One region of the Providencia sp. PROV200 genome, then DNA from elsewhere that is predicted to be linked to it. Evidence: predicted binding sites of a transcription regulator. Region 1 holds the regulator's gene; each other region holds the start of a gene.

Region 1 (7,681 bases):
TTTATGGTGTTTTAATCATCGTTCTGATTGCCAACACGATAAAAATATGCATAAGAATTAATATATAATGATAAAAATCAGTCGGATAGGCTAATATGCTTTTACTTATTGATAATTACGATTCTTTTACTTACAACTTATACCAATACTTTTGTGAGTTAGGGGCAGAAGTTGTTGTAAAACGTAATGATGAAATTACCATCGAAGAAATTGAACAGCTTTCACCTACACATCTTGTGATTTCACCTGGGCCATGTACACCGGATGAGGCAGGTATCTCCCTTGAGGCGATCAAATACTTTGCAGGTAAATTACCCATTTTAGGGATTTGCTTAGGGCATCAAGCGATTGGGCAAGCATTTGGTGCATCAGTCGTTAAAGCTCGAGAAGTTATGCACGGTAAAACCTCTGCTATCCACCATAACCATCAAGGTGTTTTCAAGGGCTTGAACCGCCCCTTGACAGTAACACGCTACCATTCACTGGTGATTGCGGCAGAGACACTTCCTGTTTCTTTTGATGTATCAGCGTGGTCACTGAACAATGGTGATGTTGATGAAATCATGGGAATACGGCACAAAACCTTGCCTATAGAAGGCGTTCAGTTCCATCCTGAAAGCATTCTGAGTGAGCAAGGCCATGAATTACTCAATAATTTTCTAAAATATTAGTTTATAAATCTGGTTCAGAATAAATTAATTATGCATATTATGCCCTTTGCTATTGCTCTTTTTTGATTTTTTATTCATATTTAATGATTATATTTTCATTATCGCATTAAATAAGAGCAGGTGAGGGGTATGTCAGAGCAATCAGTAGTAAATCGGCAGACTTTTGATCAAGTTATGTTGCCTATATTTTCGCCAGCGGAATTTATTCCCGTTAAAGGCGAAGGGAGCCGTGTTTGGGATCAGCAAGGTAAAGAATATATTGATTTTGCTGGTGGGATTGCGGTTCTTGCTTTGGGGCATTGCCACCCTAGTTTAGTGTCGGCTGTGCGTGAACAGAGCGAAAAGCTATGGCATGTCAGCAATATTTTCACCAACGAGCAGGCGCTGAAGTTAGCACAAAAGCTCACGAATGCGACATTTGCTGACCGTGCATTTTTTGTGAATTCCGGCTCAGAAGCGAACGAAGCCGCATTTAAATTAGCGCGTCGTTACGCTATCACCAAATATAACCCATATAAAACTAAGATTATTGCTTTTAAACAAGCTTTCCATGGGCGCACATTATTTACCGTTTCGGTTGGTGGGCAAGCGAAATATGCGGATGGTTTTGGGCCAAAGCCTGCGGATATTATTCATGTACCTTTTAATGACCTTGATGCAGTCAAAGCGGTCATTGACGAAAATACCTGTGCAGTCGTTCTCGAACCAGTGCAAGGCGAAGGTGGTGTAACCGCAGCAACGTCAGAATTTCTGCAAGGTGTACGCAAACTGTGTGATGAAAATAACGCGTTGCTGATTTTTGATGAAGTGCAAAGCGGTATGGGGCGAACAGGCAAATTATTTTCTTATATGCATTACAATGTTGTGCCTGATATTTTAACTACGGCAAAAGCATTGGGTGGCGGTTTCCCTATTAGTGCAATGATCACCACTGAAGAAGTGGCAAAAACCATGGAAGTCGGTTCGCACGGTACCACCTATGGTGGCAATCCCTTAGCGTGTGCAGTAGGTAATGCAGCGTTTGATATTATTAATACTGAAGAAGTATTAAATGGTGTTGAAAAGAGTCGTGAATTATTTGTTGCTCATTTAAATAAACTGAATGATAAATACCACATCTTTTCTGAGATCAGAGGAATGGGGTTATTAATTGGCGCGGAGTTAGACGGAAAACTATTGAACCGCTCGAAAGATATCCTGCAAGCTAGTGCAGTAGAAGGCCTGATGATGCTCAATGCTGGCACGAATGTTTTACGTTTTACGCCTTCTCTGATCATTTCTGAAGAAGAAATCAACAGCGGTATGGCGAAATTAGATGCGGCGATCGGGAAATTGCTGAGTTAACCATGAGATAAGATTGCAGAAAATATTTTCTGCAATCTATTTTTTAATGTTATTTAATTGTTTTTGTTTAATTTAATTGTAAAATAATATTTTTTTGAAGCTGTATTTCTTTCTCCATATCGCTACTAAGTTGCTCTAATTCATTAGACGTTTTTTCTATTTTTTTTCCATTTTACTCAATTTCATTGGGGTCATTGAGGTTGCTTTATGAATTGGGGAAGTTTTATCAATAGGCAGATGTTGTCTTAGTCTAGATGATCGCGTTTGCCTAATTACTAAGGAGCTAGCATTAGTTGCTTTTAGGTATTCAGGTAAATTAACGATTGCTTTCTCTCCTTTGTGGAGTCGATTGGTTGAATCACTGTGTCCATAGGTAATTTTGTCGGCCTTTCTAATTTTTCCAGGTTCTGGAATTTGATAAAGCGGTTTTTTTAAGCTTGTATTTAGTAAATAGCTGTCCATTGTTGTAGTAGGTATTTCTGTTTTATTCGTCGTTGATGCTCCATTAGTTTTAATTAACTGAGGAATATGGCTTTTTTTTGATTTAATTGGATGCTCTATTTTTTTAACCTGTGAAAAATCGTACATTTTGATTTGTTTAGGTATTAGGCTTTTTTGCTCTTCTTTATAATCATTTATATCATCAGAATGATAGCCAGATGAGCTTAAACTTACATTACTTGATGAGTGGGTGAGTTCAAAAGAGGATATTTTATTTGTATTTTTGATTTTATCATCTTTATTTTTTTCTTCTTTTTCAATCACTCGTTTAAAACTATTGTATTCATCTTCCAGCATTCTGATGGTTGCTCTCATATCATTGAAGATAACATTAATATCGCGAATTTTACCATTTGGTGATATTGGGAAATCTATAATATCGATGATATTTAATTTTTCGAACTGCTTATGATTTTGATAAAGGGGGTGGATTTCCTCTTCAGGTTCTGACTTTCTGTTTATCAGTTTATTAATTTTCGATTCAACTCGGATCATTTCATCGAGTAGGAATTTATAATTATTAAATAAATCTAATTTTTGCTGCTGAGTTGTATAAACTAAGTTACTTATAGCCTTGGTGCTATTAATTTCATTGTGTTTTTTCATTAACTCTTGTCTAGCTATAGTAGCCCTATCTGTAATTTTAACCTTTCCATTTTCAAACTTAACGCATAGTTCTTTCTTTTTATTTGTTTTAAAAACATCTCTGAACTTGCGAATACTTTTTTCATGAATGGATTTTATTTTATATTTAAAATTAGATAGCGTACCTGCGGAACGGTTTAAATGAAAATCTACAAACGTTGAGGTTTCAACGTTGTTTTTTTTAGTTGTTTGCATTGGTAAGTCTTCCTGAGTTTTATGGGTAATTGAATGGTCTTCTACTGGGGTAAAATTTTTTTCTATTTTTCTCGAATTTTTAAATATGAGGGGATAGCGAGAAACTAAGCTCTGATCTTGAGAACTAGGCATATTTTTAAAAAAATCAAGGCTAGTCTTGAAATCGATAGAGCGGATGTCAATATTTTTATTTTTTTGAGTTCCAAAAACAATCTTATGTTTAGGATCAAATACCTTATAAGTTGGCTGGGTATTAGGTAGCAAACTTCCTATATTTAATGAAGATATAAAATTTACATTTCGCGTATTTTTCATCGACTCTGTAGTTTTATTTGCTAATGCAGGGAATTTTACAGATGTGGAATTTGCATATTGTAATTTCTTAAAAAAATTCTTATTTTGTTGAAAGTTGTTAATAACGCTATTCGTAATATTTCCTGATTGTGGCAAGGAAAATTGGTGGTTTTGGTTGCTATTAATGGGCATATATAAATTCCCGAATGATTATGTATTAATTATCCATGATTTTATATAAGCATATTTTAAATAATATCAAAAAACGCGAGTATACTTGAAAATTAATAGAGGAGTGGGTACAAGAGAAAAGTGTAAACAGCGATATATTGCTGTTTACACTAAGAGTCTAGCCAACCAAGTTTGGCTAAAATATTAATTAACGGGTGCCGTAGACAACAATGGTTTTGCCGTGCGCAGAGATCAGGTTTTGATCTTCTAGCATTTTTAAAATACGACCGACTGTTTCACGGGAACAACCCACGATTTGGCCAATTTCCTGACGAGTGATTTTGATTTGCATTCCATCTGGATGTGTCATTGCATCGGGTTGTTTGGCTAAATTTAATAGGGTTTGAGCTATACGGCCTGTCACATCTAAGAAGGCGAGGTTGCCCACTTTTTCAGACGTGGTTTGCAGGCGACTAGCCATTTGCGCAGAAAGGCGCATTAAAATATCAGGGTTTACCTGAATCAATTGACGGAATTTTTTGTAAGAAATTTCAGCAACTTCGCAGGCGACTTTTGCTCTAACCCACGCAGTGCGTTCCTGCCCTTCTTCAAATAACCCAAGCTCACCAATGAAATCCCCTTGATTCAGGTAAGAGAGGATCATTTCTTTGCCTTCTTCATCTTTAATTAAAACAGCCACCGAACCTTTAACGATATAGTAAAGGGTTTCTGCTTTCTCACCCTGATGGATAAGAGTGCTCTTGGATGGATATTTATGAATATGGCAGTGTGACAAAAACCATTCAAGAGTAGGGTCTGTTTGTGGCTTGCCGAGAACCATTAGCGTTATCCTCTGTATGTTATTGCAGCCATTCAGAAAAACGAATTAGAAAGGCTGGCTTTAAAGTCACTAGCTTAGCATATTAATTTGCCTTATATACCTTTAAATAATCTAACAGCTGATTGGTTCAGCGTTTTTGATTGCTTTGGGTAACGCAAATTGATATCAACACTATAATATGATCAATTAAACCGTTGAGTTTTGATCTTAATCCTATCAACTAAGTATTGTTTGTAGCATATTCAATACAGAAAGTCTCCCCTGTATCGCTTCAGCCAAATAAAGTTGATATAACATTCATTATATCTATGGAACAATGTAGCCTTTAAGTCGATTTCATTTCAAGGGGAAATACAATGGAAGCAAGAGTAAAGTGGGTTGAAGGGCTTTCTTTTTTAGGTGAGTCAGCGTCTGGACACCAAGTGATGATGGATGGGAATGCGGGGGATAAGGCCCCAAGCCCAATGGAAATGGTGCTCATGGCAGCAGGTGGCTGTAGTGCGATTGATGTCGTTTCGATTTTACAAAAGGGTCGTTACGATGTGACTAATTGTGAAGTTAAGTTAACGTCACAGCGCCGTGAAGAAGCCCCGCGTTATTTTGTAAAAATCCATTTGCATTTTATTGTAGCTGGGAATGAATTAACAGAAAAAGGGGTCGAACGTGCGGTTCAACTTTCCGCAGAAAAATATTGTTCGGTGGCGTTGATGTTAGAGAAAACCGTTGAAGTCACACACAGCTTTGAAATAAAAAGCTAAAAATAAATTTAATATTTATTAATATATTTGAATCGAAAGATGCTTATCTTAATTAATGATAAGCATCTTATTTATTAATCAAAAAATAATTTAATTGTTGTTCTTTTGATTAATTAATTTTTCGACTATTGGCGCCATAATTAATTCCATCGCTAGCCCCAATTTCCCTCCAGGAACGACAATTGTATTCATTGCGGAAATAAATGAGCCGGATATCATTGATAGCAAATAGGGGAAATCAATTTGTTCTAGCCCACGAAAACGGATCACAATAAAGCTTTCGTCTTGTGACGGAATCGCTTTTGCTGAGAATGGGTTAGATGTGTCTACCGTTGGAACACGTTGGAAATTAATGTGAGTGCGAGAAAATTGTGGCGTGATGTAATTAATATAGTCCCCCATAGAACGCACAACCGAGTCCATGACGGCTTCGCGAGAGTGCCCTCGCTCTGTGGTATCGCGGATCAATTTTTGGATCCATTCTAGGTTGACAATAGGGACAACGCCGACAAGCAAATCAACATGTTGTGCAACATTATGTTCTGGCGTCACAACGCCCCCATGTAGCCCCTCATAAAACAATATATCTGTTTTGTCTGGCAGCGGCTCCCAAGGGGTGAATGTCCCTGGTTGCAAGCCATAAGGTACGGCTTCATCATAAGTATGTAGGTATTTACGGGACTGCCCACAGCCGGTTTTTGCGTAATCAACTAAGGTTTGTTCAAGCAAAGCAAAATCATTCGCTTCGGGGCCAAAATAACTGATGTGCCGCCCTTGTTCTCTGGCTTTACGGATAGCCATATCCATTTCAGGACGTGTATAGCGATGAAAGCTATCTCCTTCCAGTGTTGCCGGTTGAATATTTAATTGGTGAAAAACTTTACGAAATGCTTGGCTAGTTGAGGTTGTGCCAGCACCGCTTGAACCGGTGATGGCTATGATTGGGTGCTTTTTGGACATCGCAGACTCCCTGTGTTGCGCTAATAAGCACTATTTTAATCAACAGTGCATGAAGCGGATTAACGGGTGTTAGGGTTATGAGTCTTATTTGATAGTTTACGACATGGTTGCGTTGGAAAACACTCACTTAATTTGTGGTTGCTGATGATGTCAAAATGAACCATGGAATAAACACATCATAAAGAAAAACTTCCCTTAGGCATGAAATTAACCGATTCATGCAATTCAGACCAGACTAGCACAATTTCACCAGAAACTAACTGCTGTTTCACATCGTTAACCTTATCTTGCAAGCTTTTTTCATGGGAGCCATAGTCTGTCCCTTCTCGTAAAACATAGCTTTCAATCAGATTTTCCAATGTTTCAGGGGCAAGTTCTTGCCAAGGAATAATCACATTATTTCCTTATCTAAATAAGGCGTTAACCATTGAGGAATACGGGTTTCTAACCACATTTGCGGTTTTCTCAATGTACCGCTCACAAAGCCGACGTGCCCGCCATGTTCTGTCATTTGGTATTCCACATTGTGGGGTAAAAATGATAAATCAGGCACAACTTCAGGCGCCATAAATGGGTCATCTTTGGCGTGAATAATTAACGTTGGTTTAGTGATATAAGCTAATTTGGGTAATGCGCTGCATTTTTGATAATAATCGGTTGCATCATCAAACCCATGAATACGTGCAGTAATCACATCATCAAACTCACGGATCCGTTTAAGCTGCTTTAATTGTAAGAGGTTTAAGGGTAGTGAGCCTGGATAACGCACTAATTTTCGGGTGGCATTGCGTTTCAAGCCATTGAGCAAATAACGTTGATAAAATTGAGAAATGCCCTTTTCCATGCGTAAAGAGCAGGCTTCTAACATCAAAGGAGCAGAAACAACAACACCCGCATCGACATCTGCATTTTGGCCGCTTTCAGCTAAATAGCACGCTAACATATTACCACCAAGGGAATAGCCGACCGCGGCCGTCGGCGTATCACCATAGGTTTGTTTTAACCAACGGAGGAAATAGCGAGCATCACTGGTTTCGCCTGAATGGTAAATTCGCTGTTGGCGATTGGGTTCACCACTACAACCGCGAAAATGCATAATCACCCCCAACCAACCATGTTTTTGGGCAGCTTCTAGCATCCCGTGGGCATAAGGACTCTTAAAATTGCCTTCTAGGCCATGGAATATCACTAAACGTGGCTTGTGCGCTGCTAGCTCAGGTTTTTCACTCCAAGCGAGATCGATAAAATCGCTATCAGGCAATTCAAGCCGCTGCCATATCGGTTTGATTTTCGGTGTTCTA
Region 2 (7,681 bases), 1.8 Mb from region 1:
GAAAAGCAGAATTGATGTGTGTAATACGATAGGAACGAACAATAGATATGGCTGCAAATAGCTTTGGTTTGCAGCCACAAAAAGAGAAGAAATTAGATTACAATAAGCCTGGGAATATCGCTTTAACCCCGGTCACAATAAACTCTATCCCCAGCGACATCAGTAAGAGACCCATGATACGCGTCACCACGTTGATCCCTGTTTGACCTAAGTACCGAACCAATAAAGACGCTGAACGAAATAATAACCAACAACAAAAAGCAAAGGCGATACTCGTTAAGGCTAAACCTAAAAAGTTTTGCCAACCATGCCAACGAGATGACCAAACGATACAAGAACTTATTGCCCCGGGCCCTGCCATCAAAGGTAAGGCCAAAGGAACAACACCAATGCTATCCCTAACCGCAGTTTCTGTTTTTTCTTGCTTATTCTGTTTGTCTTCACCAATTTTACCGCTAATCATCGACATCGCAATGGTGACTATCAAAATTCCGCCAGCAATACGGAAAGAATCAATTGAAATACCAAACAATTGCAGGATTGAGTCACCAATTAATAATGATGTACATAAAATGATAGCAACTGATGTATTTGCAATCGTGTTAGTTTTATTTCTCCCGGCATTACTTTGGTAGTTTGTCATACTAATAAACACAGGCAAAATGCCAACTGGGTTCACAAGTGCAAACAAGCCAATAAAGAATTTTATATAACCCGATAAATCAAGTAATGCGCTACTCACCCATTTATTTCCTTAAGCAGTTCTCTTTAGAGATTCATTGATATCTTTTATAATTTTACCACTGATGTTATTAATTTCCTTGAGCAAAACAATATTTTCTTTAACTTGCTAAATTTGCTCAGCATTTAGTTAGGCATACATAAATTATCTTCGCATATTGTTTTGATAATATTAAATTAAGTAATAGATGAACAACATTTATTCAACTTGTGCAGATATACACATGCTGAAAGGAGTCAGCTTGATGTTTTCGTGATTTAGATCACTTTATTAAATTCCCGTTTTGTTAATCTACTCTTAACTGATAGGCAGAGATAATGAGGATATTAACTCAGCACTGAATAAGGTTTTTAAGCCAATAAGCGATCATGAGCAGCGTTATTATAGATAACATCTATACTTTCATCTCCAAGCATTCCCTAGCTCTATAGATGCATTTTGCTCATTGGCTTAAAAAGTTTAACATTTATCAGGAGTAATCTATATGTCCGTAACTAACGTTACCGAACTCAATGAACTCGTTGCTCGTGTCAAAAAAGCTCAACGCGAATTCGCAACTTTCTCCCAAGAGCAAGTTGATGAAATCTTTAGAGCCGCTGCCCTCGCTGCCGCTGACGCACGTATCCCCCTAGCAAAACTCGCTGTCGAAGAATCTGGAATGGGTATTATTGAAGATAAAGTGATCAAAAACCACTTTGCTTCTGAGTATATCTATAACGCATATAAAGATGAAAAAACCTGCGGCACGCTATCTGAAGACCCAACATTCGGAACAATTACTATCGCTGAGCCGATTGGTATTATCTGTGGTATTGTGCCAACAACAAACCCAACTTCAACCGCAATTTTTAAGTCACTGATTAGTTTAAAAACACGCAACGCGATTATCTTTTCTCCGCACCCTCGCGCTAAAAATGCAACTAACCGCGCGGCACAAATCGTGCTTGATGCCGCTATTGCAGCGGGTGCACCAAAAGACATTATTGGCTGGATTGATTCCCCTTCTGTTGAGCTATCTAACGCTTTAATGCACCATCCTGATATTAACCTGATCCTAGCGACAGGTGGACCAGGCATGGTCAAAGCAGCTTATAGCTCAGGTAAACCTGCAATCGGTGTTGGTGCTGGTAATACTCCTGTCGTTATTGATGAAACAGCGGATATTAAACGTGCCGTTGCGTCCATCTTGATGTCAAAAACATTCGACAACGGCGTTATTTGTGCATCTGAACAATCCGTTGTGGTCGTAGATGAAATCTATAATCAAGTTCGCGAACGTTTTTCAAGCCATGGAGGCTACCTGTTACAAGGAAAAGAGCTTAAGGCCGTTCAAGATATCATATTAAAAAATGGTAACCTAAACGCTGCGATTGTTGGTCAACCTGCCTATAAAATTGCAGAAATGGCTGGTATTACGGTTCCAAAGACAACTAAAATCTTAATCGGTGAAGTCAAAACCATCGATGAGTCAGAACCATTCGCACATGAAAAACTTTCACCATTATTAGCGATGTATCGTGGTAAGAATTTTGAAGATGCGGTTACAAAAGCAGAACAATTAGTTGAAATGGGGGGGATTGGACATACCTCTTGCTTATATACTGACCAAGATAACCAACATGATCGTGTTAACTATTTTGGCCAAAAAATGAAAACAGCGCGTATTTTAATCAATACACCCGCGTCACAAGGTGGTATCGGTGACCTGTACAACTTTAAATTAGCCCCTTCTCTGACCCTAGGTTGTGGTTCTTGGGGTGGTAACTCCATCTCTGAAAACGTAGGTCCAAAACACCTAATCAATACCAAAACTGTGGCGAAGAGAGCTGAAAATATGTTGTGGCATAAACTTCCGAACTCAATCTACTTCCGCCGTGGTTGCCTCCCTATCGCCCTTGAAGAGATCGCAACTGACGGTGCTAAACGCGCTTTTATCGTAACTGATGGTTATCTATTCAATAATGGTTATGTTGATGAAGTGGTTAGCGTTCTCAAAAAACATCACATTGAAACAGACGTTTTCTTTGAAGTTGAGGCAGACCCAACATTAACGGTTGTTCGTAAAGGTGCAGCCCAAATGCAAGCATTCCAGCCTGATGTGATCATTGCGTTAGGTGGTGGTTCACCGATGGATGCGGCTAAAATCATGTGGGTTATGTATGAACACCCAGAAACGCATTTTGAAGAATTAGCATTACGTTTTATGGACATACGTAAACGTATCCACCGCTTCCCTAAAATGGGCGTTAAGGCTAAATTAGTTGCTATCACAACGACTTCGGGGACTGGTTCTGAAGTCACGCCATTTGCGGTAGTGACTGATGATAAAACAGGCCAAAAATATCCATTAGCAGACTATGCCTTAACGCCAAATATGGCAATTGTTGATGCGAACTTAGTCATGAATATGCCTAAATCTTTAACCGCTTTTGGTGGTTTAGATGCGGTCACTCATGCGTTAGAAGCTTATGTTTCTGTTTTGGCTAACGAATTTACTGATGGCCAAGCACTTAAAGCACTAAGTCTATTAAAAGATTACTTACCAGCCAGTTACCATGAAGGGGCTAAAAACCCTGTAGCAAGAGAACGTGTCCATAACGGAGCAACACTTGCAGGTATTGCATTTGCAAACGCATTCCTTGGTGTATGTCACTCTATGGCGCATAAACTTGGTTCAGAGTTCCACATCCCTCATGGGCTTGCTAATGCATTGTTGATTTGTAACGTCATCCGTTTTAATGCGAATGATAACCCAACAAAACAAACTGCATTTAGCCAATACGACCGCCCTCATGCACGCCGCCAATACGCAGAAATTGCGGATCACTTAGGGCTCACTAAAGTCGGTGATCGTACAGGTGAGAAAATTGAAAAATTACTCGCATGGTTGGAGGAAATAAAAGCCGATTTAGGTATTCCTAAATCTATCCGTGAGACGGGGGTGACAGAGGCTGACTTCTTAGCTCGCGTGGATAAACTGTCTGAAGATGCATTTGATGACCAATGTACAGGTGCTAACCCGCGTTATCCTTTAATCTCTGAAATTAAACAATTATTACTGGATTCTTATTATGGTCGCGAGTTTGTTGAACATCAAGACGCACCCGTGATTGAAAAAGAGGAAAAAAAAGCGCCTCAGAAAAAAACAGCTGTAAAAAAAGAAGTTGAAAAGAAAAATACTAAGAAATAATGTTTCACACATTATTTAAAATAAAGGCACTGCAATAATTGCAGTGCCTTTTGTTTAGCTATTAAAAAATGAATTACTGCAAGGACACATAAAATTAATATTATATACAACGGTTCTACTCGCTGAGTCTAGCCCGTAGATGACCATAATAAGTTGATAACAGAGAGCTATTTAATTCCCTATACCGAGCTACTTCGATTTATCGAAAGTGAAGTGCCTGTTTAGGTATAACCCCCTCATTCATCAATTGGGCTTGTTTTATTGCTTCTGAATAGTGCTTACGACAAACAGAAATATACTTTTCATTGCCGCCTATATCCACTTGTAAGCCTTTATATACAGGTATCCCATCACTTCCTATACGTAATACCTTACTCGCCTTACGGCCACAATAACAGACCGTTTTTAGCTCGACTAACTTATCAGCCCAAGCAAGCAAGTATTGGCTACCTTCAAATAATTGCCCCGCAAAATCAGTACGCAATCCATAACATAAAACGGGAATATCCTCGTTATCGACTATGTCACATAATTCTTCAACTTGTTTTTTTGTTAGAAACTGACACTCATCAATAAGAACACAATGCACTTTTTGTACGTTATTTTCTTTTTTTATCAGCTCAGCCATATTTGTTGTCGCTGAGTAGAGTAACGCTTCTGCTGATAAACCGATACGTGATGAGACTTTGCCTTGTTCAAAGCGGTTATCTATCTCTGCAGTAAAAATAACCGTACGCATCCCTCTTTCATTATAGTTATACGATGATTGCAATAATGACGTTGATTTTCCCGCATTCATAGCTGAATAATAAAAATAAAGCTGAGCCATTTGGCTGTTCCCTCAAAATTAATATACAGAATAATTTTACCATAAAACAGACTTCAGGATTAACAATAATGGTGTGCATGTCCTTTACTTATTGAAAATTTAACTTTTTTTCCGACCATGCTCTTACCTTATTGCAAATATTGCTTAGCTTATATGCAATAAAAACCAATTTGATATTAACTATAAACAGTTTCAATTAAAGCACATTCTCCTAAAAAACATCATCAAAAAAAGAAATTTTAAGGAATCTATCCCTTCAGTTCATTCCGAGTAAAAGTAAAATGAGACCCCCCTCTTCTTTTTCGAATAATTTAATCGCTAAAATTTTTAGCTTATTGCTATTTTTCGTTTAGTTCAGTTATTGATAATAGCTATATATATATCTACGAAAAGTTTATTTTTCTTTTGTAAAAAAATTGCAATCGTTAAAGATTACTTTTAAACTAAGGAAGTAATTTAGCTATTGCAGAATTTAAAATAGCATTCTATTATTACTGTACACATGCCAACTAATAATTTGAGACCAGGAAAATGAGCGAATCATTAAAAGCGTTAAATAACATCCGTACTCTTCGTGCTCAAGCTCGCGAAGTAACTTTAGAATCTTTAGAAGAAATGCTGGAAAAGTTAACCGTCGTTGTTGAAGAACGTCGTGACGAAGAAAACCAAGCTCGCGCGGAATTAGAAGAACGTAACCGTAAATTGGAAAAAGTTCGTGAAATGATCCTTGAGCAAGGCGTAGATTTAAATGACCTTCTGCAAACAATGGACTCAGGTAAAAGCACTGGCACCCGTGCTAAACGTGCTGCACGTCCAGCTAAATATAAATATGTTGATGAAAATGGCGAAACCAAAACTTGGACAGGCCAAGGCCGTACTCCAGCTGTAATCAAAATTGCCATTGAAGAACAAGGCAAATCTTTAGATGATTTCTTAATCTAATCGCCTTAACATGTATTCTAAACACCCTTTTATAAGGGTGTTTTTATTTAAACCTATATATATTATTTTATATTAACCTGTAATAAGAAAAAGCGCTTAGCTATTATATCCCCCTTCACCACGAAAACCTCATAGCTACCACCTATGCTCAATAAACAGCGCTGTTTAAGCCACTACTGTGTATTACACAATCAACCAAATAATCATGATAAATAAAAATTAGCAGTAAAGATATGTAAGCTTAATTAGATAAACTTAAATATTATCAGTGATTTTATTTATGCAATCCCCTTATATGTTAATTTTTGCACGCCATACACTTATAGTGTGTGTAGATTAAACAGCCTAAAACAGAGTGTTCCCTCCTTAATACTGATGTTTATTGTTAATAATCTATTTTTTACGTATAAAAAAGGCTAACAAATTAAGTTAGCCTTTAATAAAAATTTATTGTGAAATTTTTATTTTTCTGAATTCAGAGAGACTGACAATTTTTTCAACCACTGAGTGAACTCATCTCCCAGTGCATCATGTTGCATTCCATATTCAACAAACGCTTTCATATAACCTAATTTATTTCCACAGTCATGACTTTTACCACATAAGTGGTAAGCTTCTACTGGCTCGTTATTTTCCATCATTAATGCAATGGCGTCAGTTAATTGAATTTCATCCCCTGCACCTGGCGCTGTTTTGGCTAATGCGTCCCAAATCTTTTCAGATAAAACATAACGGCCAACAATAGATAAATTAGATGGAGCTTCTTCACGTTTTGGTTTTTCAACCATACGAATAATTCTTTTACTATCCCCAGGCGCTAACATCTCGCCATTACAATCCACAATACCATAGCTAGATACGTCTTCCTCTGGGACTGGCTCAACTAAAATTTGACTTGCCCCTGTAGACTCATATTGTTCTAGCATTTCTCGCAAGTTAAATTTAGTTAAATCGGTACTGTAACGGTCTAAAATGACATCAGGCAAAATAACTGCAAAAGGCTCTTCACCGACTAACGGTTTAGCACACAAAATAGCATGCCCTAATCCTTTTGCTATTCCTTGTCGTGTTTGCATAATCGTTACGTGGCTTGGACAAATAGATTGAACTTCATCTAATAGCTGGCGTTTAACACGCGCCTCCAAAATAGCTTCTAATTCAAAGCTTGTGTCAAAGTGGTTTTCAATGGAATTTTTTGATGAATGGGTCACTAAAACGATTTCATTGATCCCCGCAGCAATACATTCATTAACAACATATTGAATCAGCGGCTTATCAACTATAGGCAACATTTCTTTTGGAATAGCTTTTGTTGCAGGAAGCATACGAGTTCCTAAACCCGCAACAGGAATTACCGCTTTACGCACCTTGCGCTGTGTCATATTTATCACTCCAGATATCATCTTAGCCTCTCAAAATTTACTAAAGTACCAAGAGGCATTTTAAGTGCGCAGAAGTATATCAGGAAATATTCATGAATAAATAGCGACGAGTCCGAATAGGGTTATTTAGATTACAGGAATACACATTTTAGGCATTAATTATGTTTCGGGATTAAACATAAGTTTTATTTTCTGACTATTATTACGAATTAAGCACTGCCAAGCATTTCCTTTTACCTCTAAATGATTAGATTGATAAAATTTTAGCGTACCTAAAGGCAGGTTTCTAGGTAACTTAACATGTGTATTTTCTGTCGTTATTTCCGCTTCTAAGCCCGCACTCGCCATAATAATCGATTTATTTTGTGTATTAAAATACCCTAATAATAATGGAAACTGCCCATTAAACCCTGAGTCTTCCAGTAGGTAATTTATTTGATTAATGATCCTATCAATATTGGGTAGTTTTTTGTCTGGATAACTTACCGCACTCTTTAAGAGGTCGTTGAACACCACACGAATCAAAAATGCAGCCATAATACCTTCTTGCGAAGAACGCTCAGTATCAATGCAGTAAAACCCTATTTGGCTGTCTG
Region 3 (7,681 bases), 1.5 Mb from region 1:
GGAAAACCCAATTGTTGTATCTCCAGACATCGGCGGCGTGGTACGTGCTAGAGCTATCGCAAAACTCCTGAACGACACTGATATGGCTATTATTGACAAACGTCGCCCACGTGCGAACGTTTCTCAAGTTATGCATATCATTGGTGATGTTTCAGGCCGTGATTGCATCTTAGTGGACGATATGATTGATACCGGTGGTACTCTGTGCAAAGCAGCTGAAGCGCTGAAAGAACGTGGTGCAAAACGTGTATTTGCATACGCAACACACCCGATTTTCTCAGGTAATGCTGTAGACAACATCAAAAATTCAGTCATTGATGAAGTCATTGTTTGTGACACTATCCCTCTTTCTCCTGAAATCAAGGCGCTGAGCAATGTTCGTACCTTAACGCTTTCAGGTATGTTAGCTGAAGCTATCCGTCGTATCAGCAATGAAGAGTCAATTTCAGCAATGTTTGAGCACTAATTCTCTAGTATTGAGTTTTAGCGTGCAATCGTGATGAAAAAGTCACAATAAAAATATAAGCCCCTGCAATAACATTTGCAGGGGCTTTATGATTGCATAACATAAATACCTATTTTTATACTTTATAGCCAACCAATCGATAATTTTCAGCTTATCATGGCATAAAAATAACCATCTAAAAAACTCACAGCATTCTCGACAGAAGAGCAAAACTCTTATGAGTTTTACTCCTCTTAATGCCTAATTATCAAACTCGTCCACCATTATCAGCAATTAATTGCTCTAGATTATTTATGGATAGCGGTGATTATCTCTGCGTGAATGATAATGTTGTTTTAACTGCCAGTAACGGTCTGCAACTTTTTCACGGCCGCCGATCCTAGCCCCCACTAACCATACCATCGCACCGATAAAAATGCCGAATAAGGAACCATTAGTGATAAGTTCTGAAAGGCCTAAGTTAACAATATGAGAGAATAAGTTGACACCGATACTCCCGATCATCAACACCATTCCGATCCCCATAAAGATATTACCAAGAATATATGCGTTTTTCCGTTTCATATATACCTCCAGTACCAGTAAACTGATAAGTAAGCATGTGTAAATAAATTCGGTCGTACTTTATATTTATGTAATGATTATAGTGCATTAAGTAAAATTTTTTGCGATGAGCATCACAAGGAAGGAAGTTAGCAAGAATATCTACACAAAAAGTGCTTTTCATCAAAAAATCAGAAAACCCGAATAGTTTTTATGGCAATTATAATCATGGTGATTTTATCTATTACAATTTTGTACATCCTGCATTTCACAAGGTAAACTAGGGCATTATTTTCATAACTGATAGTGAAATCACCACCGTGAGCAAAATTAAGTTAATTGTTGGACTTGCCAACCCGGGTGCTGAATATGCACAAACGCGCCACAATGCCGGTGCATGGTATGTTGATTTATTGGCTGAGCGCCATAATCAGCCGCTGAAAGAAGAAGCTAAATTTTTTGGTTATACCGCACGCATTAATATGGGCGGTAATGACATTCGACTGTTGGTTCCAACCACATTTATGAACCTAAGTGGTAAATCTGTCGCCGCTATCGCCAATTTTTATCGCATCAATCTCGATGAAATTTTAGTCGCCCATGATGAGCTCGATTTACCACCTGGTGTGGCTAAAATGAAGTTAGGTGGCAGTAATGGCGGCCATAATGGTTTGAAAGATATTCAAAGTAAATTCGCCAATAACCCGAATTTTTATCGTTTACGCATTGGCATTGGCCACCCTGGTGATAAAAACAAAGTCGTTGGCTTTGTTTTGGGAAAACCGCCTTTATCTGAACAAAAACTCATTGATGATGCGATTGATGAAGCCGCTAGGTGTACAGATATTCTTCTACAAGAGGGTATGGACAAGGCCATTAATCGTTTACATGGTTTTAAAGCAACCACATAAGAGTTCATTTCATCCGAATCAACTTTTTGTGTATAATCAGCGCCAATTTCTAAACACTGGGTGCAGCACGTGGCTGCCCCTTGCTATTAAGGTGAGAAACATATGGGTTTTAAATGCGGTATCGTTGGTCTGCCTAACGTGGGTAAATCCACCCTATTTAATGCATTGACCAAAGCCGGCATCGAAGCAGCCAACTTCCCTTTCTGTACGATTGAACCAAACACGGGTGTTGTGCCAATGCCAGACCCACGTCTTGATCAATTAGCTGAGATTGTGAAGCCACAGCGTATTTTACCAACGACCATGGAGTTCGTGGATATCGCGGGCTTAGTAAAAGGCGCCTCCAAAGGTGAGGGTCTGGGTAACCAATTTTTAACGAATATCCGTGAAACCGAAGCCATTGGTCATGTTGTCCGTTGTTTTGAAAACGACAATATCATTCACGTTGCAGGCCAAGTTGACCCTGCCGCAGATATTGAAGTCATTAATACTGAATTAGCACTTGCTGACCTTGATACTTGTGAACGCGCTATTCATCGTGTCCAAAAACGCGCAAAAGGCGGCGATAAAGACGCAAAAGCAGAGTTAGAAGCCTTAGAGAAATGTTTGCCGCACTTAGAGCAAGCAGGAATGTTACGCACATTAGATTTATCTGCTGAAGATAAAGCGGCTATCCGCTACTTGAGCTTCTTAACATTAAAGCCAACGATGTACATTGCTAACGTCAATGAAGATGGCTTTGAAAATAACCCATTCTTAGATGTGGTTTATAAAATTGCAGAAGCCGAAGGCTCTGTAGTTGTTCCCGTCTGTGCAGCGATTGAGTCTGATATTGCAGAACTTGAAGACGAAGAGCGCGATGAGTTTATGGCTGATTTAGGTATCGAAGAACCAGGTTTAAACCGTGTTATTCGTGCTGGATATGAGCTATTAAACCTACAAACCTACTTTACTGCGGGCGTTAAAGAAGTTCGTGCATGGACTATCCCTGTTGGTGCTACTGCGCCACAAGCTGCGGGTAAAATCCATACTGACTTCGAAAAAGGCTTTATCCGTGCTCAAACTATCGCATTTGATGATTTTATCCAGTACCGTGGTGAGCAAGGCGCAAAAGAAGCCGGTAAAATGCGCGCAGAAGGTAAAGACTATATTGTAAAAGACGGCGATGTACTCAACTTCTTGTTTAATGTGTAAACTTATATTGTAGGTTTACCCTCAAGTAAAAATATCATTAATCAAAAAACAGCATAATATTTGATTTATAAATATAATGCTGTTTTACCTTCTGTTATACCAAAAATACTCACCATTTCTTCTCCTTCTTTTTCTAATTCCAAATAAATAGAATTTAACCTACCTTTATATAATTTCAAATTAACAGTGCTAACAAAGCAAAGTTAAAAAATGTCAGACCAATGGCCAGACCAAGTCATATCTTAAAATATGATAGTAGAAATAGAACACATACCTGTATTTGTTTACTACTTTCAGTAACTCTCTTACTAGGTATAGAGTAAGTCAGAAGAGGCCATAACAATAGCTTTAAGTAAATAGAGCCCTATGGTTTCCCTGTTATAAAAGCATAAATTTTTAGATACGTAAGGAATGGTAAGAAGCCACACATCATCTCCACTAGCTAGTACCATGATTTAATTGTATTTTTTTGTAGATTATTACTCCTATTACAGGTATTAACTAATCACTTGATTTTTCTGCTTATTTTTCATTCCATTCCACTTTTAAAATTATAATTACACTCTCGACGTGTGTTTTTTTGATTAAAATCAATTATTACCGTTACAAATTGAGAGTATTTATTAAAATTTATTAATTTCAGTTAAAAATACTATTTTTAGCATCACTTGTAGTTTAATAAGCTAGTAAGCTAACATCTAATTTTGATTTCAAAAAAATTGATAGAAACATCGAATATTTATAAGTTATTGTTAAATAATAAAAATGATTGAATTGTAAAAAGTGTAAATATAAACAGCTAATTAGATTTCATTCTTTTGGGTTGTTTGATTTAAAAAAAACTACTCATTATAATTGTAAGCACTTAAAGGGAATGCATAAAAGCAAAGTAATTTATTTAATTATTAAACTGAGACCTTTTCATTAATTATGAGTAAAGTTAATAGGGTTATATCCAAATGTGAAACACAAGATAATCTATTTTCTATTTACTGTGGATTAGTTATAAGAAAAATACGCAAAGAGAATGGTATTACAGCTTATGAACTTGCAAAGAAAGTAAATATTTCACAGCAACAGATGTCACGTTATGAACGCGGAATAAATAAAATTAGCATTGATATGCTATTTAATTTAAGCGTAGCACTCGATTGTCCATTTGAAAGAATTATTAAACTTATTATTGCTGAAGTTCAAAAGTCCCCTTCGGATGATGTAATTTCTTTAAGAAATAAGATATCAGCCTCTGATACAATTTATTTTTATTAGTCCATTTAAATATATTTTATTTAAAAATGCATATAAATATTTATATGTATATCTATACTTATCGTTTGAGGAAAAAATGAAAAAAATTATTTTAGCAACCATGATTTCTGGTTTAATGAGTACATCTGTTTTAGCTGTTGATGCAGGGAGTGGTACGGTAACATTTTCTGGTTCTATTATTGACGCGCCATGCTCTATTGCACCCGGTGAAGAAAATCAAGAGGTCCCATTAGGCCAAGTATCTAATGTAACTTTAGATAATGGTGGTGAATCCTCTGCACAACCGTTCCAGATTAAATTGGAAGGTTGTAACCTGAAAGGTGATAATCAAGTTGCTGTCACCTTCAAGGGAACTGAGGCAGGGAAAGATACTGGTTATTTACAGATTACAGGTGATGCTACAGGTGCCGCAGTGAAGATCATGAATTCATCAGGCGCTCAAATTAAAGTTAACTCTAGTGCAAAGCAAAATTATGTTGAAGGAAATAATACATTAAAATTCCAAGCATCCTTAATTGGGCTTAAGTTAGTTGATGCACAAAGCAAAGTTATTCCAGTAACACCAGGAAAATTCCAAGCAGTCACTAACTTTACATTAGCATATAATTAAATAATTTTTTATAAAATGCTATCTCACCACGAGGTTAATAAATCTCGTGGTGTATATTTTAATGGTTATAATATGATAACAAAGAAAAAAGAAACTATTTTGTCATTGTGTTTTTTCTTACTATTACCCTTTTTTAAATGTGCTTTTGCAAAGAGTTCAATGGATTTGATAATGCAAGGTAGCATTATGGATACAGCGTGTAGTATTGATACTGGTTCTTATGAACAATCCATTGATATGGGTATATTACCACTGTCATTAATACAGCAAGAAGGACAAGGACAGGCACAGGATTTTTTTATTACATTAATTGGTTGCAGACTAACATCTTATACAGGCGAACTTTGGAAAACATTTGAAGTTTCATTTGATGGGCCTGTTAGTGGGGATTTTTTTTCGGTATCGGGTTCTGCACAAGGGATAGCATTATTATTAACTGAACCGAATGGAGAATATATTTACCCAGGAAAAAAAACATTACCGAAAAGTATAAAACCCGGGAAATATATTCTGAATTATCAGTTAAAAGTTGTTTCAAATGACACACCGTTACGTGCTGGACAGTATCAGACATCGATCCGTTTCAAACTGGATTATTACTAATAATAAATAAATTATTGCTATATTTTAGGAATGTTTTTATGTCTTCGTTACCTATTTACACACCAAAATTAAAATTGTTAAGTATTCTTATTGGGTTAACAGTCAGTTGTGTGACTTTAACGAGCAATGCGAATAATTATATTGAATTCAATACTGATGTTTTAGATTTAGAAGACAAAAATAACATTGATTTAAACCAATTCTCACGCGCCGGTTATATTATGCCTGGGGTTTATAATTTCACTTTAAAAGTTAATAATGAACAAATATCTGATATTAACATCCCCTATTATTCTGGTGAGAACGATCCTGATGAAAGTCAGCCTTGTTTATCCCCAGAACACGTTAAGCTGCTCGCGCTTACTTCAGAGTCACAGAAAAAATTAACATGGTGGCATGAAGGGCAATGCCTTAATGAGAATAGTTTGCCGGGATTACTACTACGTGGTGATTTAGCTACGTCATCTTTATATGTCAGTATTCCTCAAGCCTACTTAGAATACACATCAGAAAACTGGGATCCCCCTTCTCGCTGGGACAATGGAATATCAGCTTTACTGATTGATTATAATCTGAATGCAAATTCCACAAATTCCTATAATGGGGGACCGAATTCATCTTCAGTAAATAGTAATGGTGTAGCCGGTATCAATTTAGGTGCTTGGCGATTTAGAGCTGATTGGCAAAGTCAATATAACCATACGACAGGAAGTCAAGGCCGCCACCAATCTGATTTCACATGGAATCGTTTTTACGCCTACCGAGCTCTATCTGAATTAAAGGCTAAACTCGTACTGGGTGAGGATTATTTGGCCTCAAATATTTTTGATGGTTTTAGATTTATTGGCGCTAGCTTACAATCTGAGTTAAGCATGATACCACCGAACTTACGTGGATATGCCCCAGAAATAACAGGAATAGCACAAAGTAATGCTACAGTCACTGTTATGCAACAAGGACGGATATTGTATGAAACTCAAGTTGCGCCGGGTCCTTTTCGTATCCAAAATTTAAGTGACGCCATAACTGGAACGCTCAATGTTGCCATAAAAGAGCAAGATGGTTCTATTCAAGAATTTCAAGTTGATACTGCAAATTTGCCTTATCTAACAAGACCTGGACAAGTTCAATATAAATTTGCACTAGGCCAGCCAACGAATATTGATCGCCAAAGTGAAGGGGAAAATTTCATTACAGGTGAATTTTCTTGGGGCATAAGCAATGGTTGGTCTTTAATTGGTGGTAGTTTAAATAGCCAAAATTATAATGCATTATCAATGGGATTTGGGCGAGATTTGCTCGCACTCGGTGCTCTTTCATTTGATGTTACTCAATCTATTGCCCGTTTACCCGGTGAAGGAACATTAAGTGGCAGCTCATACCGAATAAACTATTCTAAACGATTTGAAGAATTCGATAGCCAAATACAATTCGCAGGTTATCGCTTTTCAGAACGAAGTTATATGAGTATGAGTGAATTCTTAAATACTCAAAAAACAGGACTACGTAATTATGGAAGTAAAGAGCTATACACCATATCAGTCAATAAAAATTTTCAGGATATAGGATTATCATTATATTTAAATTATAACCATCAGACGTATTGGGATAAAAAAGATAATGATTATTACAGTTTAATGCTATCCAAATATATGGATATTGGCCCAATAAAAAATATGAGTATTAGCTTATCTGCAAATCGTAGTTTTTATAATGGTGTAACCGATGATAGCGCTTATGTATCATTATCTTTCCCACTAAGCAACGGAGCGAATGTGGGTTATTCGATGAATACAAGCCGCTATGATACGACTAATCGTGTTTCTTATTATGACAGATTAGATGATAGAACAAATTATCAGGTCAGTGCAGGTGCAAATCGAAAAGGTGGAACTGCAAGTGCTTTTATTTCGCACCAAGGAGATAGCGCTCGCTGGTCAGTTAATGCAAACCATATAAATAACCAATATAGTGCTTTTGGCCTTTCCACTTCAGGTGGCTTAACTTTAACAGGTAAAGGTACGGTTACACATAGAATAAATAATCTCGGGGGAGCTCGTATATTAGTTGATACTGATGATGTTC
Region 4 (7,681 bases), 1.9 Mb from region 1:
GTTAAACTGGGTGAGCGAGTGGAATTATGGGGGCAAAATTTACCTGTTGATGAGGTGGCACAAGCAGCTGGCACCATTGGTTATGAGCTACTTTGCGCACTCGCGAAAAGAGTTCCTGTTTCTTATGAAAATAAAGTAGAATAAATATTAATCAGTCACGCTAAAAATAGTGAAAATTTGGCTTTAAGTGTGATTTTGGTTAAGAATGTTTGGATTGTAACTATATTAATATACATATAGTATGTGATCTATTTCTCATTATTTTTAGGTTAAATATAATATGTCAAAAGCAATTAAATTAACGACATTTGCGGTGGCTTTGAGTGTGTTATCTGGGACCGCTTTTGCTGGAACTTGGTCTGTTGGTGGCTCGGTATTAGCGCAATCAACACCTTATAAAGGAATTAAGAGCCGTGATTATGTCACGCCAGTACCTATTGTTAATTATGACAGCGAGAATTTCTATTTTCATACATTAGCTGCGGGTTACTACCTATGGAACGATAAGCAAGACCAACTCTCATTAGATGCTTATTATTATCCACAATTTTTTAAACCTAAAGATAATGATGATAAAGCGATGCGCGAGTTAGACCGCCGCCGTGATACGGTGATGACGGGGCTGACTTATCGTCATAAAGCTGATTGGGGTACGCTGAGAACGAATATTTCTGGTGATATTTTAGGTATCAGTAATGGTATTCGTGGTGAGTTTGCCTACCTATATGGCTTTGAAGGTGACAAATGGTCAATCACTCCGGGCCTTGGTATTAAATGGGATAGTAAGAACCAAAATCGTTATGAATATGGCGTGTCTTCAAAAGAATCACGTAATAGCGGTTTAAAACGCTATAACCCAGGTTCAAGTTGGACACCATACGTTGAAGTGACAGGAAATTACCGCTTTGATGAAAATTGGACGGTATTCGCAATGGGCCGTGTTGACCGCCTGCCAAGTGAAGTGAAAGATAGCCCAATGGTAAATAAAGATGTTTCTGCCATTATGTGGACGGGCGTCACTTACACATTCTAAGTTCGTTATAGAACAGTAAATTAAATAGCCCCTGATATCATGATGATTGTCAGGGGCTAATTTTATCTATCTAGAAATTTGATGAGCTTAGATTTTATATGTTTAGAATGAATAATTAATCTTGCGGCTTATTATCGCGGCTGACCATCACTAATGAAAGGCGGGCAGGGTGCTGCGCATCACTTTTCATTGGGACGTTGATCCTTGCTGTTTCTACACAAACCATCTGTTTGTAGCCATTATTTGGCATATCGCCCATACTGCATGATAATTCCGCCCAAGGGTTCCAACAAACAACATCACTATTATGGTAATGGTGAATTTCTATTGTACGGGCCCATCCATCATCACGTAAGAGGCTATATTCTTCTGGCTCTGAATAAATACGGTCGGTATGTTTATTAAACTTTAGTGGCTCATTTTCATAAACTTCTTTATCTGCAACTTTATCGAAATAGTGGCCACCTAACCCATAGACAGTGGCTTTTTGAATATCACTGATATTAAAATAACTGTGTAATGCGGCAGTCGTTTCGAAGTCCCCATAACTTTCTAGTTCAAGCTCGCACGTTTCACCTAGTTTCATACGCAGGATCAGAGTGAACTCATGGGGCCATAATTTACGGGTATATTCTGTATCTGTTAATGTGAAGGTTAAAATAACACCATCTTCATGTTCATTATGTGCAGTAAATTGCCAAGGTAGAATTCGAGCAAAACCATGACTAGGGCTGGCAACAGGACCGAACCAAGGCCAACAAATAGGAATACCGCCACGAATAGCAACACCTTCTTTAAAAGCGCTCTCAGAACTTAGCCATAAGCAAGGTTTTTGCCCTGCAGGTTGCCAATCAATAAGTTGGGCGCCTTGTAAACTGACGGCCCCACGCACCTTGGGATGCGAGATAACAATGAGTGGAAGCTCATCAAGTTGGCGTTGAGTGATATAAGCGGAGATTTGTTTGATGACCGGTAATGCAAAAAGTTTATCGTGCATGGTATTAGGCCTGTGTTAATGGAACAGAGTGAATACTCGTCATACATTAAACTGCAGCATTGTTGACGGTGTTCGTTCACTTGAATTATTTAGAGTATCTGCCCAGCATACTTAAAGCCGCAGTGAATAGTATTCATTCTAAAATAAGTTGTGTTTATAGCGTATCCAATGAGAGATCAACCATAAGCGATATAGCAGAAAATATGAAGTGTTAATTGTTATTGGATACGGTACAAAAGAGCCGCCAATTGGCGGCTCAGTTAGACAGATTACGCGACAGCTCTTATTTAGAGATGTGAGCGATCAGGTCTAATACTTTGTTAGAGTAACCCGTTTCGTTGTCATACCAAGAAACTAATTTAACAAAGTTGTCGTTCAGTGCGATACCAGCTTTAGCATCAAATACTGAAGTCAGTTTTTCACCGTTGAAGTCAGTTGATACAACGTCATCTTCAGTGTAACCCAGAACGCCTTTCAGCTCGCCTGCTGCTGCTTCTTTGATAGCATCACAGATTTGAGTATAAGTTGCTGGTTTTTCTAAACGAACAGTTAAGTCAACAACAGAAACGTTAGGCGTAGGTACACGGAAAGACATACCAGTCAGTTTGCCATTCAGTTCAGGGATAACTTTACCTACAGCTTTAGCTGCACCTGTTGATGATGGGATGATGTTTTGAGCAGCACCACGACCACCACGCCAGTCTTTATGCGAAGGGCCATCAACTGTTTTTTGAGTTGCAGTTGTTGCGTGAACAGTCGTCATCAGACCTTCAACGATACCGAATTTGTCGTTGATAACTTTAGCCAGTGGAGCTAAGCAGTTAGTTGTACAAGATGCGTTAGAAACGATTTCTTGACCTGCGTAAGCTTTGTGGTTAACACCCATAACGAACATAGGAGTATCATCTTTAGAAGGGCCAGTGAGAACAACTTTCTTAGCGCCTGCTTGGATATGTTTACGTGCAGTTTCATCAGTTAAGAAGATACCTGTTGCTTCAGCAACGACGTCAACACCGACTTCGTTCCATTTCAGGTTTGCAGGATCTTTTTCTGCTGTTACACGGATTTTTTTGCCGTTTACAACTAGGTGACCATCTTTAACTTCAACAGTACCGTTGAAACGACCATGAGTTGAGTCGTATTTCAGCATGTACGCCATATATTCTGCATCGAGGAGGTCGTTGATAGCAACGATTTCGATGTCAGAACGCTCTTGTGCAGCACGGAAAACGATACGGCCAATACGACCAAAACCATTAATACCTACTTTGATAGTCATAGTATTTCCACCAGCTATTTATTCGTGAATTAAGTTGTAGTTAAAGTTACCAAAACCTTGCCAGCCGTCAAGCGGAATCGTGTCAATTATTGAAAAAAATCAATTCTGATACCACCAATTGCTTATTTGTCAGCCACTTCAGCGGCAAATACAGCCGCACGTATTATCGGGATTGTACGGCATAATGAAACCATCTATCAGTGATATATGTGATACGGTTCACAAATCAAAACGGAAAGTAAGATGCTTCTTAGTTTAGAATAGTTTTACAGAAAATGTTGTTAATTTTTTGTTGATTGAAATTGATGTATGATAACCATTAAACCGTCTAGTTATTTAAATATGTAGGTATGATATGTCAAATAAAGATAACCAACCTATTGATATTTCAGAGTTAAATGAGATGCAGCGTTACGTTACACAGCAAGCCGGTACCGAGCCCCCCTTTAGTGGTCAATTATTGCATAACCGTAAAGACGGTGTGTACGAATGTTTATGTTGTGGTACACCTTTATTTATGTCTGAGACCAAATTTGATGCAGGATGTGGTTGGCCAAGCTTTTATCAACCGGTTAATGAAGAGGCTATCAAATACATTGAGGATTTCTCTCATGGAATGCATCGTATTGAGGTTCGCTGTCAACACTGTAATGCGCATTTAGGGCATGTATTTCCAGACGGCCCTCAGCCTACTGGTCAGCGTTACTGCATTAATTCAGCATCATTAAGCTTTATTGATGATGATAGTGGTGAAAAGACGCGTGGATAAAGAGCTGAAGGTTGCTGAAGCTATTGTATAAGAATAACAAAAACGATTCAGCTATTAGCTGAAATCGAGAAAAACAAAATAACGTGCTAATTGTGTATTTGAAGGAGCCTTACCGTGAGCGTTGAAGTTAATCCAGAACAACTTGAACAATTGTTGGCAATGATGACCCCGGAAATTTATGAACGCCTAGTAACCGCCGTTGAACTCGGTAAATGGCCGGATGGGGTGATGTTAACACCGGAACAGAAAGAACATAGTTTACAAATGGTATTATTGTGGCAGTCACGACATAACCATGACCCAGAGCATATGACGGTAGGGACTAATGGTGAAATTACGATGAAGAGCAAACAAGAGCTAAAAATGTTGTTCCAAGGTGAAATGCTGGCGACCTTAAAACCGCAACATAATGATGAATAACGGTTATTCTACAAAATAGTTTGTTTATTCAATGTGGCGCGGCATAGTGACAGTGTCACTGAACAAGTTTTCTCATATTGTTATTGAGAATATATCCATTGGAAATAGATCATTGAGAAAACTTGTCCATAAAAATGCGTTAATGTAGGTCGGTTAAGGTAATTAGCCTTGCACCTTGTTCTTGCATTTCGGCTAAGGCGTCTTGGCTGTCATTAGCCGCTAGATTAACCCCCCTACACCCATCAACGAGAACATCCACGGTATAGCCTAGTTTTAATGCATCTAGTACAGTAAATTTGACACAATAATCCGTCGCAATTCCCATAATAATTAAATGCGAAATGTGGTGTTCTTGTAGCCATGCATGAAGACGAGTTTGGCTAATTTTATCATTATCGAAAAAAGCACTATAGCTATCAACCTGTGGGTTTTTCCCTTTGGTGAAAATTTCACGAATAAGCGATTGATTTAAATTTGAGTGTAACTCAGCACCGTGTTCACCTTGAACGCAATGAATCGGCCACCAAACTTGTGTAATGCCGTTTAATTCACCGACTTCGCCAATTTGTGTGTTTGAATTAGCTGCGAAACTAAGGTGTGTCGCGGGATGCCAATCTTGACTTGCAATGATGTCTATCTGTTTTTGTTGGCAAATAGCGATTGCTTTATTCGCAACATCAATGACATGTTCGCTTTCATTTACTGCCAATGTCCCGCCAGTGCAAAAGTCGTTTTGTAAATCGACTAACAGTAAAGCTGTTTTCATTGTGTCCTCAGTATGTTATCTATTATTCATCAGCATAGCTCAACTCACCGCGTAAATTATTCTGCATTAGCTCACGGATTAACGCAGGGGTATAATTTTGGCTAAGTAAGTAGTGCAACTTACTTAAGGCGGCTTCAAATGTCATGTCGTATCCACTGATCACTCCAGCTTCTGCAAGCGCGTGACCTGTGGCATAGCCTTCCATATTAACACGACCAGAAATGCATTGTGTCAGGTTCACCACAATAATTCCCCGATTCGTTGCCTCGCGAAGTATACGGAGTAATTCGGGTTGCTGAGGGGCATTACCGACACCGTAAGAGCGCAATATTAGTGCCTTAACGGGTTGCTGAAGAATATTGCGAACAATCTCAATGGAGAGTCCAGGGTAAAGTGTCACCACGCCGATAGGTTGAGGTGTAATTTGGTGGCTTTTAAATTCACCGATACCAATAGGAGCAGGGCATGTATTAAATGTGCGAATATTGATGCCCGCTTCCATTAGTGGTGAGCAGTTAGGCGAACTAAACGCATCAAAGCCGTCAGCATGGGCTTTAACGGTACGGTTACCGCGATATAATTTATTATTAAAAAATAGTCCGACTTCATTAACGGGGTAGTTTGCCGCTAAATATAATGCATTTAATAGATTCGTCTGCCCATCAGAACGCAATGCTTCCAAGGGAATTTGTGACCCTGTCACTATCACCGGTTTTTTCAAGTTTTCAAACATGAAAGATAACGCGGAAGCAGTAAAAGCCATGGTATCAGTGCCATGTAAAATGACAAACCCATCATAAAGTGGGTAGTTTTCACAAATGTCATCAGCGATAAGCTGCCAATCTTCAGGGGTAATATCAGATGAATCAATCAACGGCTGATGCTCACGGATCGTAAACTCAGGCATTTCAGGGCGGTGAAACTCGGGCATTTGAGCTAACTGAGCTTGTAAATGACCGGAAACCGGCACATATCCCTGTGGTGAATGGCGCATGCCAATTGTTCCGCCAGTATAGACAACATAAATGGATTTTTTCTGCATCTTATTACCTAATTTATCCAACTTATCGAAGGAGAGTGATTATCAGGATTTTGACGTATTTGTTAGCGTATTACTATCGTTAACTTACGAATAATTAGATTGATATAAGGTTATTGATGGGGTTGTGAGAGAAATCCCCTTCATTGGTTCTGAAGGGGATTTTGCGATCAATTAATTTCTGCGCAATTTAAGCAAAAAGCATAACGGTTTTGCGGGTCATTCATTTTTAAGAAAAATTGAGCTTGCTGGCGGATGTCCGTCGCGACTGCAGGAGGTAAAAACACGTGTAGCACATCTGGCATTACGGCTTGAACGTTTGTGGTTAATTCAAGTAGCAATTGATCCATAAAGGTCAGTTCGGGCTTCATCCAATCTAACTTAACGTCACTGAGTTTAGCGAGCTCAGCGGCTTTATCTACCGCATTATCAAAATCACCTAGCTGGTCGACAAGGCCATTTTTCAATGCATCTTGCCCGATCCACACACGGCCTTGCGCAATTTTATCTATCTCCGCAGGTGTTTTATGGCGAGCTTTAGCGACTAAGCCAATAAATGTTTCATAGCCATTTTCAATGGTGATTTGCATCATGTCTGCAAATTGTGGGCTGATCCCTTTCGTCAACGAAACATCAGCTAATGGTGACGTTGATACACCATCAGTATATACACCAATAGAATCTAAGGATTTTTCAAAGGTATTGATCACGCCAAATATACCAATTGAACCAGTCAATGTGTTTGGACTGGCAATAATATAGTCCGCAGGCGTTGATACCCAGTAACCACCTGATGCCGCCATACCCCCCATAGAAACCACAACAGGTTTGCCCGCTGCATGGGCAGAAGCCAGTTCACTGCGGATCAAATCAGAAGCACTGACGCTTCCACCCGGGCTGTTAACACGTAAGACAATCGCTTTAATATTATCATCAAGGCGAGCATCGCGGATTTGTGCTGCGATGGTATCGCCTCCGGCAATTCCTGCTGTTTGCGGGCCATCCATGATGGCTCCTTGAACAACAATTACAGCGATATTGCCACCTTGACTTGTATTGGTATCTGCTATTTTAGCGGAATAATCATAGATACTAATATTATTGAATTGTTTATCTTCTTTATTCCAACCAAAGTGTTTACTGAGTAAGTCTTCAACTTGTTCGTTGGTATAAAGTTTATCAACCAACTTTTGTTTTAAAGCATACTGCGCGCTATCGCCTTTGACTGATCGTAATTGTTCTAATATAGCATCAGCCCCAGGGAAAATTTGTGCGCTGGTTGTATTACGGTTTTTGGCGATTTCTGCGAGGTAATTATTCCAAAGGGCATCTAACCACTGTTTATTGGCTAAACGTGCCTCAGGGGACATATCATCAC

What was found. The regulator CRP, encoded in region 1, controls carbon source genes, mostly activating them, when cyclic AMP is high. The targets are predictions, from matches to a motif close to ATGTGANNNNNNTCACAT.
Region 2: a site for CRP is predicted at 993-1,010, ahead of adhE (bifunctional acetaldehyde-CoA/alcohol dehydrogenase). Genes of this name have one in related genera too.
Region 3: a site for CRP is predicted at 1,132-1,149, ahead of pth (aminoacyl-tRNA hydrolase). Genes of this name have one in related genera too.
Region 4: a site for CRP is predicted at 3,517-3,534, ahead of msrB (peptide-methionine (R)-S-oxide reductase MsrB). Genes of this name have one in related genera too.

What each region holds. Positions count from the first base shown of each region.
Region 1 is NZ_CP096307.1:358,705-366,385, forward strand. Features, by position in the region: gene M1E86_RS01615 (aminodeoxychorismate synthase component II) at 96-671, shown strand; gene M1E86_RS01620 (aspartate aminotransferase family protein) at 801-2,015, shown strand; gene M1E86_RS01625 (hypothetical protein) at 2,172-3,842, opposite strand; gene crp (cAMP-activated global transcriptional regulator CRP) at 4,030-4,662, opposite strand; gene M1E86_RS01635 (OsmC family protein) at 5,019-5,420, shown strand; gene M1E86_RS01640 (phosphoribulokinase) at 5,511-6,380, opposite strand; gene M1E86_RS01645 (YheU family protein) at 6,557-6,775, opposite strand; gene M1E86_RS01650 (hydrolase) at 6,772-7,681, opposite strand, start outside.
Region 2 is NZ_CP096307.1:2,203,055-2,210,735, forward strand. Features, by position in the region: gene M1E86_RS10110 (YchE family NAAT transporter) at 98-742, opposite strand; gene adhE (bifunctional acetaldehyde-CoA/alcohol dehydrogenase) at 1,227-3,932, shown strand; gene M1E86_RS10120 (thymidine kinase) at 4,132-4,761, opposite strand; gene hns (histone-like nucleoid-structuring protein H-NS) at 5,293-5,703, shown strand; gene galU (UTP--glucose-1-phosphate uridylyltransferase GalU) at 6,165-7,085, opposite strand; gene rssB (two-component system response regulator RssB) at 7,245-7,681, opposite strand, start outside.
Region 3 is NZ_CP096307.1:1,905,816-1,913,496, reverse strand. Features, by position in the region: gene prs (ribose-phosphate diphosphokinase) at 1-466, shown strand, start outside; gene ychH (stress-induced protein YchH) at 758-1,030, opposite strand; gene pth (aminoacyl-tRNA hydrolase) at 1,330-1,920, shown strand; gene ychF (redox-regulated ATPase YchF) at 2,023-3,114, shown strand; gene M1E86_RS08775 (helix-turn-helix domain-containing protein) at 4,045-4,383, shown strand; gene M1E86_RS08770 (fimbrial protein) at 4,460-4,993, shown strand; gene M1E86_RS08765 (fimbrial protein) at 5,165-5,596, shown strand; gene M1E86_RS08760 (outer membrane usher protein) at 5,635-7,681, shown strand, end outside.
Region 4 is NZ_CP096307.1:2,220,074-2,227,754, reverse strand. Features, by position in the region: gene alr (alanine racemase) at 1-144, shown strand, start outside; gene M1E86_RS10215 (MipA/OmpV family protein) at 281-1,033, shown strand; gene M1E86_RS10210 (D-hexose-6-phosphate mutarotase) at 1,149-2,030, opposite strand; gene gapA (glyceraldehyde-3-phosphate dehydrogenase) at 2,314-3,309, opposite strand; gene msrB (peptide-methionine (R)-S-oxide reductase MsrB) at 3,665-4,078, shown strand; gene M1E86_RS10195 (YeaC family protein) at 4,193-4,498, shown strand; gene pncA (bifunctional nicotinamidase/pyrazinamidase) at 4,638-5,264, opposite strand; gene ansA (asparaginase) at 5,287-6,306, opposite strand; gene sppA (signal peptide peptidase SppA) at 6,474-7,681, opposite strand, start outside.